3 regions of the Xanthomonas sp. NCPPB 1638 genome follow, and region 1 is predicted to be linked to each of the others. Evidence: predicted binding sites of a transcription regulator. Region 1 holds the regulator's gene; each other region holds the start of a gene.

Region 1 (4,124 bases):
CGACCAGGTTGCGGTCCAGTTCCGTCTCGGCGCCGATCAGTTCCAGTTCCACTTCCTTGGACAGGGTGCGCGCGACATCGCGCGCCACCTTCGGAAAGCGCGCGAAGACCTTGCTCACCGGCTGCATGCGGGTACGCATGACCGCGGTCTGCAGGCGCGCAGTGGCGATGTCCAGCGTGCTCACCGCGCGGTCGAGTTCTTCATCGCGCAGGCGGGTGCGCAAGGTCTTCAGGCGGTTGCGCGAGAGCACCAGTTCGCCGATGAGGTTGACGATGGCGTCCAGCCGCTTGGTGTCCACGCGCACGGTCTGCTCGGCCTCGGCACCGGCCTTGGCTGCGGCCTTGGGGCCGGCCTTGGCACCGGGCGCAGCGGGTGCGTGGGCGTCGTGCGCCGGTGCGGTGGCGCCTTTGGGCACGGACTTGACCGCCGGCGGGCCGCTCTTGGCATCGAATTGCGCAATCAGCGTGGCCGGTGCGTGCGGCACGGGTTCACCCGAGCCCATCGCATCCAACATGGCCTGCAGATAATCCAGCGACTGCTGCGCGGCATCGAAGTGATGCGCCTGCAACACCGCCTGGCCAGAGCGCGCCATGCCGAGAGTTTCCTCGGCGGCGTGGCACAGCTCCACCATGGGTTTGATCGCCAGGAAGCCGGCGCCGCCCTTGAGGGTGTGGAAACCGCGGAACACCGCGTTGAGCTGGTCGGCTTCGTCTGGTGCCTGTTCCAGCGACACCAGCTGTTCGCCGAGGCGGTCCAGGATTTCCTGGGCCTCGACGATGAAATCGGCAGCAATATCGTCTGGAACAGCACTCATGGTTACAACCCCAATCCGGACAGCAAATCGTCGGCGTCGTCCTGCGACACCGCATGACGGTCCAGGCCCTTGATGGCGGGGCCGGCAAGACCGCCGTCGTCGTTCTTCGGTTCGGTACTCTTCGGCGGCAGGCCGAGCGCACCGAAGCCCTCATGCACGCGGCGCACGATCCCGGCCACGCGGCGGATGATCTGCCCGCTGAGGTCCTGGTAGCTCTGCGCCAGCGACAGTTCGGTCAGGTTGTGGCGCATCTTGTCCAATAGCGCGGCCTGGTCCTGATTGAGGCCGCCGTCGCGCAGCTGGTTGGCCAGCACGCGGCATTCCTCGACCAGGTCCAGGGTGCGGTGGCTGGCCTTCTCGGTCATCTCCACCACATGGTCCAGGCGCGAGCAGGCATCGTCCAGTTCGCCGGCCTCGTCGGGCACGGTGGGCAGTTCGCCCAGGGCCTGTCCCAGTTCGCGGGCGAGCCGGCTCAGGCTCTGCATCATCGGGCGCGTGCGCAGGGCGGCGAGGTGATCGACCTCGCGCCGCCAGGCAACCTGGTCACCGCTTTCCAGTGCATCGAGCGCGTGTTGCAGGCGTTCGATCAGCGCGGCACGTTCGGCATCGGCTTCGACGGTGGCGTTCATCAGGCGGTCGCCGTCAGACGTTCGAACACCTTGCCCAGCTTCTCTTCCAGCGTTTGCGCGGTGAACGGTTTGATGATGTAGCCGTTCACGCCGCACTGGGCGGCTTCGATGATCTGCTCGCGCTTGGCTTCGGCGGTCACCATCATCACCGGCAGGTGCTTGAGCTTGGCGTCGGCGCGGATGTTGCGCAGCAGGTCGATGCCGGTCATGCCGGGCATGTTCCAGTCCGTCACCACGAAATCGAACGGACCTGCGCGCAGCGCAGCCAGCGCGCTGTTGCCATCCTCGGCCTCTGCGGTGTTGGTGAAGCCAAGATCTGCCAACAGATTCTTGACGATGCGTCGCATTGTCGAGAAGTCGTCCACGATCAGGATCCGCATGTTCTTGTTCACATCAAGCTCCTAACACGAAAAATACGCGAAAAAATCAATCGTCATTTTCGACACCGGCATCGGCCAGTTCGAATACCTTGAGGCGGCCGCGCAAGCGCACCACGGCCTGGCCGTGGATCTGGCAGACGCGCGATTCGCTGACACCGAGTACGGCGCCGATTTCCTTCAGGTTCAATTCCTGTTCGTAGTACAGCGACAGCACCAGTTGCTCGCGCTCGGGCAATTGGCCGATGGCCTTGCCCAGCTCGCGGCCGAATTCGCCCCGTTCCATCATCTGCTGCGGATTGGGCCCGCCTTTGGCGGTGGTGTCCAGCTCGCCGTGATCTTCGATGCGCGATTCCAGGCTCAGCACCTGGCCGCGTGCGGCGTCTTCCATCAGGCGCAGGTAGTCGGGCAGCGGCATCTCCATCGCGGCGGCCACTTCGGTGGCGGCGGCGGCACGGCCGGTGTTCTGTTCGATCTTGCGCACGGCGGCGGCGGCATCGCGGGCACGGCGGTGCACCGAACGCGGCACCCAGTCGCCACGGCGGATCTCGTCGATCATCGAGCCGCGGATCCGGATCGAGGCATAGGTCTCGAACGAGGCACCCTGCTCGGAGTCGTAGCTGCGCGAGGCTTCGATCAGGCCGATCATGCCGGACTGGATCAGGTCGTCCACTTCCACGCTCGCCGGCAGGCGGGCAGCCAGGTGGTGGGCGATGCGGCGCACCAGGTCGGCGTGCAGGGTCACCACGTCGTTGGCGTTGTTGCGTTGGACGGCACGGTATTGCGCGGTGGCGGTCGTTGCGGTGGCGGTACTCATGCGGCCACTCCCCGTTGGATGATGCGTTCGACAAAGAACTCGACGTTGCCGCGCGGCACGGTGGGGGCCTGCCAGCGCGAGGTACGGCGAGCGATTTCTGCAATGGCCTGCGCCGACGGACTGGCAGGGTAGGCCTTGATGACGGGTTGCTGGCGCTGCACCGACAGGCGCAACCAGTCGTCCTGCGGCACATGGCCGAGGTAGTTCAGCGAGACATCGCCGAGGAATTTCTCGCAGACGCGGGAGAGCTTGTCGTACAGCAGGCGGCCCTCGTTGGGGTCGCGCACCATGTTGGCGATGATCTGCAGGCGGTCCACGCCGCGTTCGCGCGAGAGCACCTTGATGAGTGCGTAGGCATCGGTGATCGAGGCCGGTTCATCGCAGACCACCACCACGGTGTCCTGGGCGGCCTGGCAGAAGGTCAGCACGCTGTCGGTGATGCCGGCGGCGGTGTCGATGACCATCACGTCCAGATCGCGCTCCAGCTCGGAGAACACATTGACCAGGCCGATGTGCTGGGCGGGGGCCAGTTCGGCCATGTGGCGGCGGCCGGAGGCGGCCGGCACCACCAGCACGCCGCCGGGGCCTTCGATGATGACTTCATCCAGCGTGCAACGGCCGGCGATCAGGTCGGCCAGGGTGTACTTGGGTGAAAGCCCCAGCACCACGTCCAGGTTGGCCAGGCCAAGATCGGCGTCCAGCAGCAGCGTGCGCTTGCCCATGTCGGCAAGTGCCACGGCCAGGTTGGCGGAGATGTTGGTCTTGCCCACGCCACCCTTGCCACCGGTCACGGCAATGGTGCGCACCGGGCCCAGGGGCTCGGGACGGGTTGCCGACAGGGGGAAGGCGTTGGTCAGCTTTGCGTATTCACGCGACTGCATGGTTGTGCTCCGGAGTACAGGGCTTATCGGCAGCGCGCCGTAAATCTTCAAGGCGAAGAACGAGACTGGCGGCATTGGCGCGGTGCAGGTCGTCGGGGACCCGCTGTCCGTCAGTCACCCAGGTGATGGGTAGTTGGTGATCGACCACCACCGACAGGGCACTGCCGAAGCGGCCGGTCTCGTCGAGTTTGGTCAGCACCACGCCCTGGGGCTTGGCGTGGGCAAAGCGGCGCACGACCTCGTCGAGGTCGGCGAAATGGGAGTTGGCGGGCAGCACCAGCAGCGAGGTGACTTGCTGGGCGGCGCGTAGCCAGTTCAGCTGGGCGGCCAGGGCGCGATCGCGCTGGCCCATGCCGGCGGTGTCGATCAGCACCAGCTTGTAGTCGCGCAGGCGCTCCAGCAGGGCGAGCAGGCTTTCGGCGCTGTCGGCCTCGTGCACCGCGATGCCGAGCTGGCGGCCGTAGCTGTGCAGCTGCTCGCGGCCGCCGACGCGCAGGGTGTCGGTGGTGACCAGGGCCACGTCGCGGGGGGCGTGCTGGGCGGCGAAGCGCTGCGCCAGCTTGGCGATGGTGGTGGTCTTGCCGGCACCGGTCGGGCCGACCAGGG
Region 2 (4,124 bases), 1.0 Mb from region 1:
GAGAACGAAGGGCGTGAGCGGCGTGAGCGGTCATTCATGGCGGGACTCGTCGATCTTGTTGGGTGCAGATGGAGGGCGGGGCAGCAAACGAGGGATAACGAGGGCACAGGCAGGAAGGCAATACATAGCCCAGGCAAGTGGCCGGGAGTCAAGCGCGTCACGCAATCCTGAAGTGCCAGAGCTCTGTTCAGACACAGGCGCAGCGACGTGAAAGACGTCGCCAGGGGTGCGGAGATGAGCGCCCGCTGGGCCATTATCCTATGTAAGGTTGAGGCAGGTTGTTAGCAACACTGGCATAGGTCAAGACAAATTGCCACTATTTGCCAGCGCTCCAGACCGTCATTCCATCGTCTAGCGTCCGCCACCTCAGGAGCAACGTTGCCCGAGTAGGAAAAATCTGACATCCGATCGGGGGGTTGCCTCACCCTAGGCAGCTACTGGAGACGTGCGCGTGCCCCCCCCCCCATGTCACGACAGGTGGCCGATTCCGGGTCAGTGGGCGATCTCCGTCAAGGCGTGTAGCCCCACTTCGAGATGATCAATTCCAGGGTCGCTTGATTCACTGGGACAACGCCTGGACACGTCATCAGGTAGGTCCGGCGTGCAGTCGCCGTGGCCGGCGGGTTGAAGGCCGGGCTCCATACCTGGATGGCATGGAAGGCTGCGATCGACGCCGTACATTCGGGACCGGGAGCGCCAGCGTCAGGGCCGGACACGCCGGCCATGCAAAGAAAGACCGAACACGGATCTACCGCCTGGGCGCGAACTGGGGCGCTCACGCCAAGACCTAACGCCGCAGCCAGTGCAAGCGTGGTGGCCATGGTGCATCGCTTCATGATGAATACCTCCCTGGTAGTAGTTGAAGTGACATGCTTGTCTCTGGACGATTTGCGATAAGCATGGCTCAGCGAGACAGTCTAGCCACCGGTTTCCACGGCCCAGACTGGGGCGCCTAACTTTCCGTCTTCGCCAGAATGGCAGCCCTCAAATTATCATTGGAACCGATGCACGCGAAATTATCATTGGAACCGGCGCACGCGGCGTGGGGATCAGGCACCGCTGGCTAGCCGCTCAGCAATTGCTGCAGCGCAACGTCCCGCTACTCGCCTTTCTGCTCTTGGAGCGCGGCATTCGCCTCGCCAGCGGCGCACGGCCGGTCATTGCCGCAGGGCACCAGCTCCGTGCGCTCGACCCGTTCCGGAACGACGAATTCTGCCCGGTCGTGCGCCGTCTCGGTCGCCAGTGACATGGCGGTGTACACCACGTAGCCGGCCATCGCGATACCGATGGCGCCTGCCACCAGCATGGCGGTGGACGCAAGCCACAGGCGCCGCGCGGCGGCGGTCTCGAAGGACCGCTGCGCTTGCAGGAAACGCTGTGTGGTCTGCTGCAGACTGGTTTCGGCCTCGGCCAGCGTCTTGTCGAACTGGTCCAGTGCCGGATCCAGCCCCTGCTGGCTCGCTTGCACCAGCTGCGGCAGCGCACTTTCCACTACCTGGTCGATCCGCTGATCGGCGTCGTCGATTGCATACTGCAGCGTCTGCATCTGCTGCTGTACCAGCTCCTGCAGGCGCTCGTCGCGTTGCCTCATGGTCGCGAGCAGTATGGCCATGGCCTTGACGGCCTCCTGCAACTGCTGTCTGGACGCCCCCAGAATGGCGTTGGCTTGCAGCAGTTCGGGGACATTCTGGCTCTTCATCGTCGTTCTCCCAACGTTTGGATGCAATGCGCGTTAAGTGGATTACCCGCCACCGCGACCTCCACCATCCCCACCACGTCCAGCAGTTCCCGGCAGGCCGTAGTGGAGCATACGCCACGGGGGCACTCCAGGATCTCCTGCGCGTGAATCGATTATCCAAGGATGCTGGTCGATCGATCTTGCACGCCAGTCGCCAGGCGGCATCCGCCACCGGCAGGCAAGCCCAGCAGGAGCAGCCGCCTCTCCGGCACAGCGGCAAGCCGAGCGCATGTTCGCCAGTCTGGCCGCCCTGCGCCCCCCCCCTACCGCCAACCGCCGCCGCTCCGGACCGATCGCCAATCGCTGCCTTTGAGCTCGCTTGCGACGAACCTGAGCCATTAACCTCCATGGAGTGACCGGCTTCGCAGTTCCACAATCGCGCTGAATTTCGACTAAATATTCCTGCAAGGAGCCGATACCTCCTTGGACCGGCACCTTGCGGCATGCGTGGAGCGCATGTTGCCCGTGTCGCAGCGAACTCCCCGCGCCACCGTACCGCCCGAGGCACCCATGAGCACCCTATCGCCCGATTTGCCTGCGCCGTTGACGCTTGCCCTGGAAGGCGAGATGACCATCCGCCGCGCCGCCGAGCTCAAGCCGTTGCTGCTGCCGGCGCTGGAGCATCCGGGCGGGCTGCATCTGGATCTGGGCGCGGTCAGCGAGATCGACACCACCGGCCTGCAGTTGCTGCTGGCCACCAAGCAGGCGATCCAGGCCGACGGACGACCGTTTTCGCTCACCGATTCCAGCCGCGCCGTAGTCGATGTGATCGAACTGCTCGGCCTGCTCGAAGCCTTGTATCCGCACGCGGTCGCAAGCCTCGACGCACGAATTCACTAACGGACCGGGTGACGCGCGCATGGACATGCACCAGCTGATGCAAACCTTCCTGGCCGAAAGCCGGGACCTGCTCGAAGACATGGAACGCCACCTGCTCGAAGCCGAGCGCGGCGAATCCTCGCCCGATGCGGTCAACGCGATCTTCCGCGCCGCGCATACCATCAAGGGCTCGGGCGGCCTGTTCGACCTGCCGCAGCTGGTGGGCTTCACCCATGTGGTGGAAAGCGTGCTGGACCTGGTACGCGACGAAGCGCTGACACTGAGCTCTGAACTGATCGCGCTGCTGCTGGTGTGCTGCGACCACATTCACGCCTTGGTGGAGACTGCGGCCGATCCCGGCCACGCCGATGCGGCCGCATTGGCCGCCGAAGCCGAACCGCTGCTGGCGCAGTTGCAGACCTATCTGCAGGGTAGCGCCTGCGGCGTCACCGCCGCAGTTGCGCAACACGGCGCGCCCGAAAAACAGAGCGGTTACTGGCGCATCAGCCTGAAGCTGTTCGCCGATGCGCTGCGCTTCGGCAATTCACCGCTCAAGCTGATCCGCAACCTGCGCAGCCTGGGCTCGGTGGAATCGATCAGCACCGACTACAGCCAATTGCCGAGCCTCGAAGCGCTCGACCCGGAGGCCAACTATCTCGGCTTCCGGATCCTGCTGCGCAGCGATGCCGATCGCGCCGCCATCGAGGACGTGTTCGAATTCGTACGCGAAGACTGCGAGCTGGAGATCGCCGCAGTAGCTGCACCGACCGATGCGACCGCGTTGGTCACCGTTGCGCCGGCGGCGATGACGGTGCCGGCCAGCACACCGGCAACCGCATCGGCCCCACCACGAGCAGCAGCGGAGACCGGCACGCGCGGCGGAGCCGAAGCGCGCTCGATCCGGGTGGATGCCGACAAGCTCGATCGCATGATCGACCTGGTGGGCGAACTCATTATTGCCGTGTCCAGCACCAACGCCAACGCGCAGCGCAGCGGCGATGCACAACTGCTGGAATCGGCTTCGATCCTGGCCGGGCTGGTGGAAGAAGTACGCGAAAGCGCGCTGCAGTTGCGCATGGTCAAGATCGGTGGCACCTTCAGTCGCTTCCAGCGCGTAGTACACGATGTGGCGCGCGAACTGGGCAAGGACATCGCGCTGGTGGTGGCCGGCGAAGACACCGAACTGGACAAGTCGGTGGTGGAAAAGATCGGCGACCCGCTCACCCACCTGGTGCGCAATGCAATGGACCACGGCATCGAACCGGCTGACGTGCGCGTGGCGCGCGGCAAACCGGCGCGCGGCACGGTGGGCCTGAACGCGTATCACGACTCCGGCAGCATCGTCATCCAGATCACCGACGACGGTGGCGGCCTGAATCGCGACAGGATCCTGGCCAAGGCGCTGGAACGTGGTCTGGTCGAACCCGGCCGCCAGCTCAGCGACCGCGACGTCTTCGCGATGATCTTCGAGCCGGGTTTTTCCACCGCCGAAAAGGTCACCAACCTGTCCGGCCGCGGCGTTGGCATGGATGTGGTCAAGCGCAACATCACCGCGCTGCGCGGCACG
Region 3 (4,124 bases), 440 kb from region 1:
CCTGGTCGGCGAGCGCGAGGTGCCGGACCACCCGCTGGTGGCGCAGACACTGGAGGACTGCCTGCACCAGGCCATGGACAGCGAGGGCTGGCTGCAGGTGTTGCGTGGTCTGGAATCCGGTGCGATCACGCTGCTGGCACGCGACCTGGCGGCGCCATCGCCGCTGGCGGCCGAGGCCTTGAACGCGCGCCCGTACGCGTTTCTGGACGATGCGCCGCTGGAAGAGCGCCGCACCCAGGCGGTGCAGAGCCGCCGCTACACGCCGCAGAGCAGCGACGATCTGGGGCAACTGGATCCGCAGGCGATCGCAGCGGTACGCGAAGAGGCCTGGCCGCAACCGCGCGATGCCGACGAAATGCACGAGGCGCTGGTGGGCCTGGGCGTGCTGCCGGTCGAGCAAGCCACCGATGCATCGTGGCAGGCCTGGCTGGCGACGCTGGTCGCCGATGGCCGCGCCAGTTGCCTGGCGATCGACGCTGCGCCTGCGCTGTGGGTGAGCGCCGAGCGCATCGCCTGGTTCATGCCGTTGTATCCGGATGCAGCGGCGCAACCGCGGTTGCAGGCGCCGCTCGACTGTCAGGTGGCCGACTGGCAACGCGATTGGGCGGTGTGCGAGCTGTTGCGTGGGCGCCTGTCGGCAGTCGGCCCGGCGCAGGTGCCGGCGCTGGCGCGCGCGCTGCGCCTGCCCGAGACCGATATCACGCTGGCGTTGGCGGCCCTGCAGCGCGAGGGCTATGTCATGGCGGGGCGCTTCAGCGCGCAGGCCGCGGCGGAAGAGTGGTGCGAGCGGCATCTGCTGGCGCGCATCCATCGCTACACCCTGGGGCGACTGCGGCGCGAGATCGAGCCGGTATCGCAGCGCGACTACGCGCGTTTCCTGTTCGAATGGCAGCACCTGGACAGCGCCGGCCGGGGTGCCGGCCCCGATGCGTTGGCCGGCGTGGTCGGGCAGCTGGAAGGCTTCGAAGCACCGGCGTTGCTGTGGGAAGCCGAACTGCTGCCGGCACGCGTGCGCGACTATCAACCAGCGTGGCTGGATGAACTGTGCACCGCCGGCCGCACCGTGTGGGCGCGGCTGCGCCCTGGTGGTGGCCGCAGCGCCGCCGCGTTACGGTCGACCCCGATCGTGCTGCTGCCGCGACGGCAGGCGCAGCGCTGGAGCGGCCTGGCGCGTACCGCCGACGAAGAACCGCTGGGTTCGCGCGCGCAACGCGTGGCAGAGGTATTGCAGCAGCAGGGCGCACTGTTCTTCGATGAGATTGCCGATACCGCGCGTCTGATGGGGACCGAGCTGGAAAATGCACTGAGCGAACTGGTCATGCGCGGTCGCGTGCACTGCGACAGCTACGCCGGGTTGCGCGCGCTGCTGGTGCCAGCGTCCAAGCGGCCGTCGGCGTTGTCGCGCCATCGCCGCCGTGCCAGCGCGTCGGGCATTCGCGATGCCGGCCGCTGGGCGCCGGTGCGTGCGTTGCCGGACGTGCCACTGGCGGAAGCCGGCGAACGCCACCAGGACCTGCTGGAACACGTGGCACGCACACTGCTGCGCCGCTATGGCGTGGTGTGCTGGCGACTGCTGGAGCGCGAAGCCGCATGGCTGCCGCCGTGGCGCGAATTGCTGCGCATGTATCAACGCCTGGAAGAGCGCGGCGAGATCCGTGGTGGCCGTTTCATCTCCGGTCTGTCCGGCGAGCAGTTCGCGCTGCCGGAGGCGATTGCCGCCTTGCGCCGCGTGCGCGCACAGGTGCCGCAACACCAATGGGTCTGCGTCAGCGCAAGCGACCCGGCCAATCTGCTCGGCAGTCTGCTGCCCGGCGAGCGGGTCGCGCGGGTGCCGGGCAATCGCTTGGCGTACCTGGACGGCATGCCGATGGCGGCGTGGGTGGCGGAGCGCTTCGTACCGTTGCAGGAGCTAGACGCCGAGCACGGCGCGCTGGCACTGACGTGGCTGCAGCGCGGGCCCGGCGCCGCCGTGCCGACCCCGCTGGAACAGTGGCTGGCTCAGACGCCCGCTGGAAGGGTGCACGCGCCAACTAGGCGCGGAAGCGGCCGCGACTGATCGTGGTGATCCGGTACCGCCCGGTGCCACGCTGCCTCCACTGCCTTGCACCGTCCGATCCGGGAGTGCCAGCGTGCCATCCTCTTCGGTCTGCCGCCGTGTTGCGGCATCGCGCTCAGGTCCAGCGCGTTGCCGGCGGCCTTCGCTGAAGCCGTGCAGCTCGCATGCCGCAGGCCTGACGGAGCCGCGATGTCGGAATGGGCACCGCAGCGATGCAGAAACCTCCTGCAGGGGTAGGAATTTTCTGAATATGCGTAATCGAGAACGCATGACCGGTCACAAAAGCGCAGATCCGATCTGCTGAATAGGCGTGTAACTGTGGGCCATTGCTCAAGCGTATTCCGGCGTCGCCGATAGCTCTCAACGAATGGTTGGATCAGCCAGATCAGCGTGATCGGCACGCGCAGTCCGCCGATCGTCCAGGCAGCACCTGCCACCCGCGCCCACTTCTCGCGAGAATTCCTCATGCTAGGCAACATCAAAATCGGAACCAGGCTGATGGTGGCGTTCCTGCTCGTTTCGGCCATCGGCGCCTGCATCGGGTGGGTGGGCTATTCCAATTCCAGTCGCATCAGTAATCTGGCGACCTCGCTGTACGAGCGCGAATTGTTGGGCTTGTCCTACGTCAAGGAAGCCAACATCAACCTGATCTACGCCGGCCGCGCGCGCGCCAACCTGCTGCTGGCCAGCAACGCGCAGGAGCGGCAATCGCATGTGCAGAACATCGACAAGTACACCGCCAAGGTGGTCGACTACATGACACGCGCGCGCGGCAGCTTCCAGACCGAGGAAGGCAAGGCCAAGCTGGCGCAGTTCGACCGAGCCTGGCAGACCTATCTGGACGAGCGTGGCCGTTTCATCGAAGCGGCCAATCGTGAAGCGCTGCGCGAGGCAAACCCCGAACTCGCCGCACTCTCACATGCGGTGCGCGCCAGCTCGGACGAAGTGGACGCCCTGATGACCGACCTGAGCGGACTGCGCGAACGCAGCGCGGCCTCGGCCAATACCGAAACCAGCGCCATCCACGCCCGCGGTTCCAAGCTGCTGATGGCCATCATCTGCAGTGGCGTACTGCTCGGCGCGATCCTGGGCTTTGTCATCAGCCGTAGCGTCACCGGCCCGATCCGTCGCGCTGTTTCGGTGGCCAACGGGCTGGCCGAAGGCGACCTGAGCATGCAGATCGATGTGCATGGCCGCGATGAAAGCGCACAGTTGCTCGAAGCCATGCGCACCATGGTGCAGAAGTTGTCGCAGGTGGTGGGCGAGGTGAATACCAGTGCCGAGACCCTGGCCAGTGCGTCCGAAGAAGTCAGTGCCACCGCACAGTCGCTGTCGCAGGCGGCCAGCGAACAGGCGGCCGGCGTCGAGCAAACCAGCGCCTCGCTGGAGCAGATGACCGCCTCGATCAGCCAGAACACCGAGAATGCACGCATCACCGACGGCATGGCCACCCAGGCCGCCAAGGAAACCATCGAAGGGGGCGAAGCGGTGGTGGCCACCACCCAGGCGATGAAGCAGATCGCTCAGAAGATCGGCATTATCGACGACATCGCGTATCAGACCAATCTGCTGGCGCTCAATGCCGCCATCGAAGCGGCGCGTGCCGGCGAACATGGCAAGGGGTTTGCCGTGGTCGCCGCCGAAGTACGCAAGCTGGCCGAACGCAGCCAGGTCGCGGCGCAGGAGATCGGCGAGGTAGCCAGCTCCAGCGTGGAACTGGCCGACCGCGCCGGGCGCCTGCTGGACACCATCGTGCCCAGCATCAAGCGCACCTCGGACCTGGTGCAGGAAATTTCTGCTGCCTCCGAAGAACAATCGTCCGGCGTCAGCCAGATCAATTCGGCGGTGGTGCAGTTGAGCCAGACCACCCAGCAAAACGCCAGTGCTTCCGAAGAACTGGCCGCCACCGCCGAGGAGATGAGCGCGCAGGCCGAGCTGTTGCAGCAGAGCATGGCGTTCTTCCGGCTGGGCGGGCAGGGGCCGGTGGCGGCACCGCCGAAGCGGGGCAAGCAGGTCGCCGCCGCACGCCCGGTGCGTGCCGCAGGTGCACGCAGTTGGCGCAGCAGTG

The links. Region 1 encodes FliA, which starts transcription of late flagellar genes. Its sites were predicted from a motif close to TAAAGTTTNNCNNNCNNNGGCCGATAA; they were not measured.
Region 2: the regulator FliA is predicted to act here: its motif matches at 2,131-2,157, upstream of ACCQ13_RS12680 (STAS domain-containing protein).
Region 3: the regulator FliA is predicted to act here: its motif matches at 2,387-2,413, upstream of ACCQ13_RS10205 (methyl-accepting chemotaxis protein).

What each region holds. Positions count from the first base shown of each region.
Region 1 covers NZ_CM192984.1:1,929,548-1,933,671, forward strand. Annotated here, with positions in the region: gene ACCQ13_RS08320 (chemotaxis protein CheA) at 1-814, opposite strand, end outside; gene ACCQ13_RS08325 (protein phosphatase CheZ) at 817-1,443, opposite strand; gene cheY (chemotaxis response regulator CheY) at 1,443-1,835, opposite strand; gene ACCQ13_RS08335 (RNA polymerase sigma factor FliA) at 1,870-2,637, opposite strand; gene ACCQ13_RS08340 (MinD/ParA family protein) at 2,634-3,518, opposite strand; gene flhF (flagellar biosynthesis GTPase FlhF) at 3,505-4,124, opposite strand, start outside.
Region 2 covers NZ_CM192984.1:2,948,921-2,953,044, forward strand. Annotated here, with positions in the region: gene ACCQ13_RS12675 (hypothetical protein) at 1,100-1,699, opposite strand; gene ACCQ13_RS12680 (STAS domain-containing protein) at 2,249-2,578, shown strand; gene ACCQ13_RS12685 (chemotaxis protein CheA) at 2,598-4,124, shown strand, end outside.
Region 3 covers NZ_CM192984.1:2,366,044-2,370,167, forward strand. Annotated here, with positions in the region: gene ACCQ13_RS10200 (DEAD/DEAH box helicase) at 1-2,056, shown strand, start outside; gene ACCQ13_RS10205 (methyl-accepting chemotaxis protein) at 2,522-4,124, shown strand, end outside.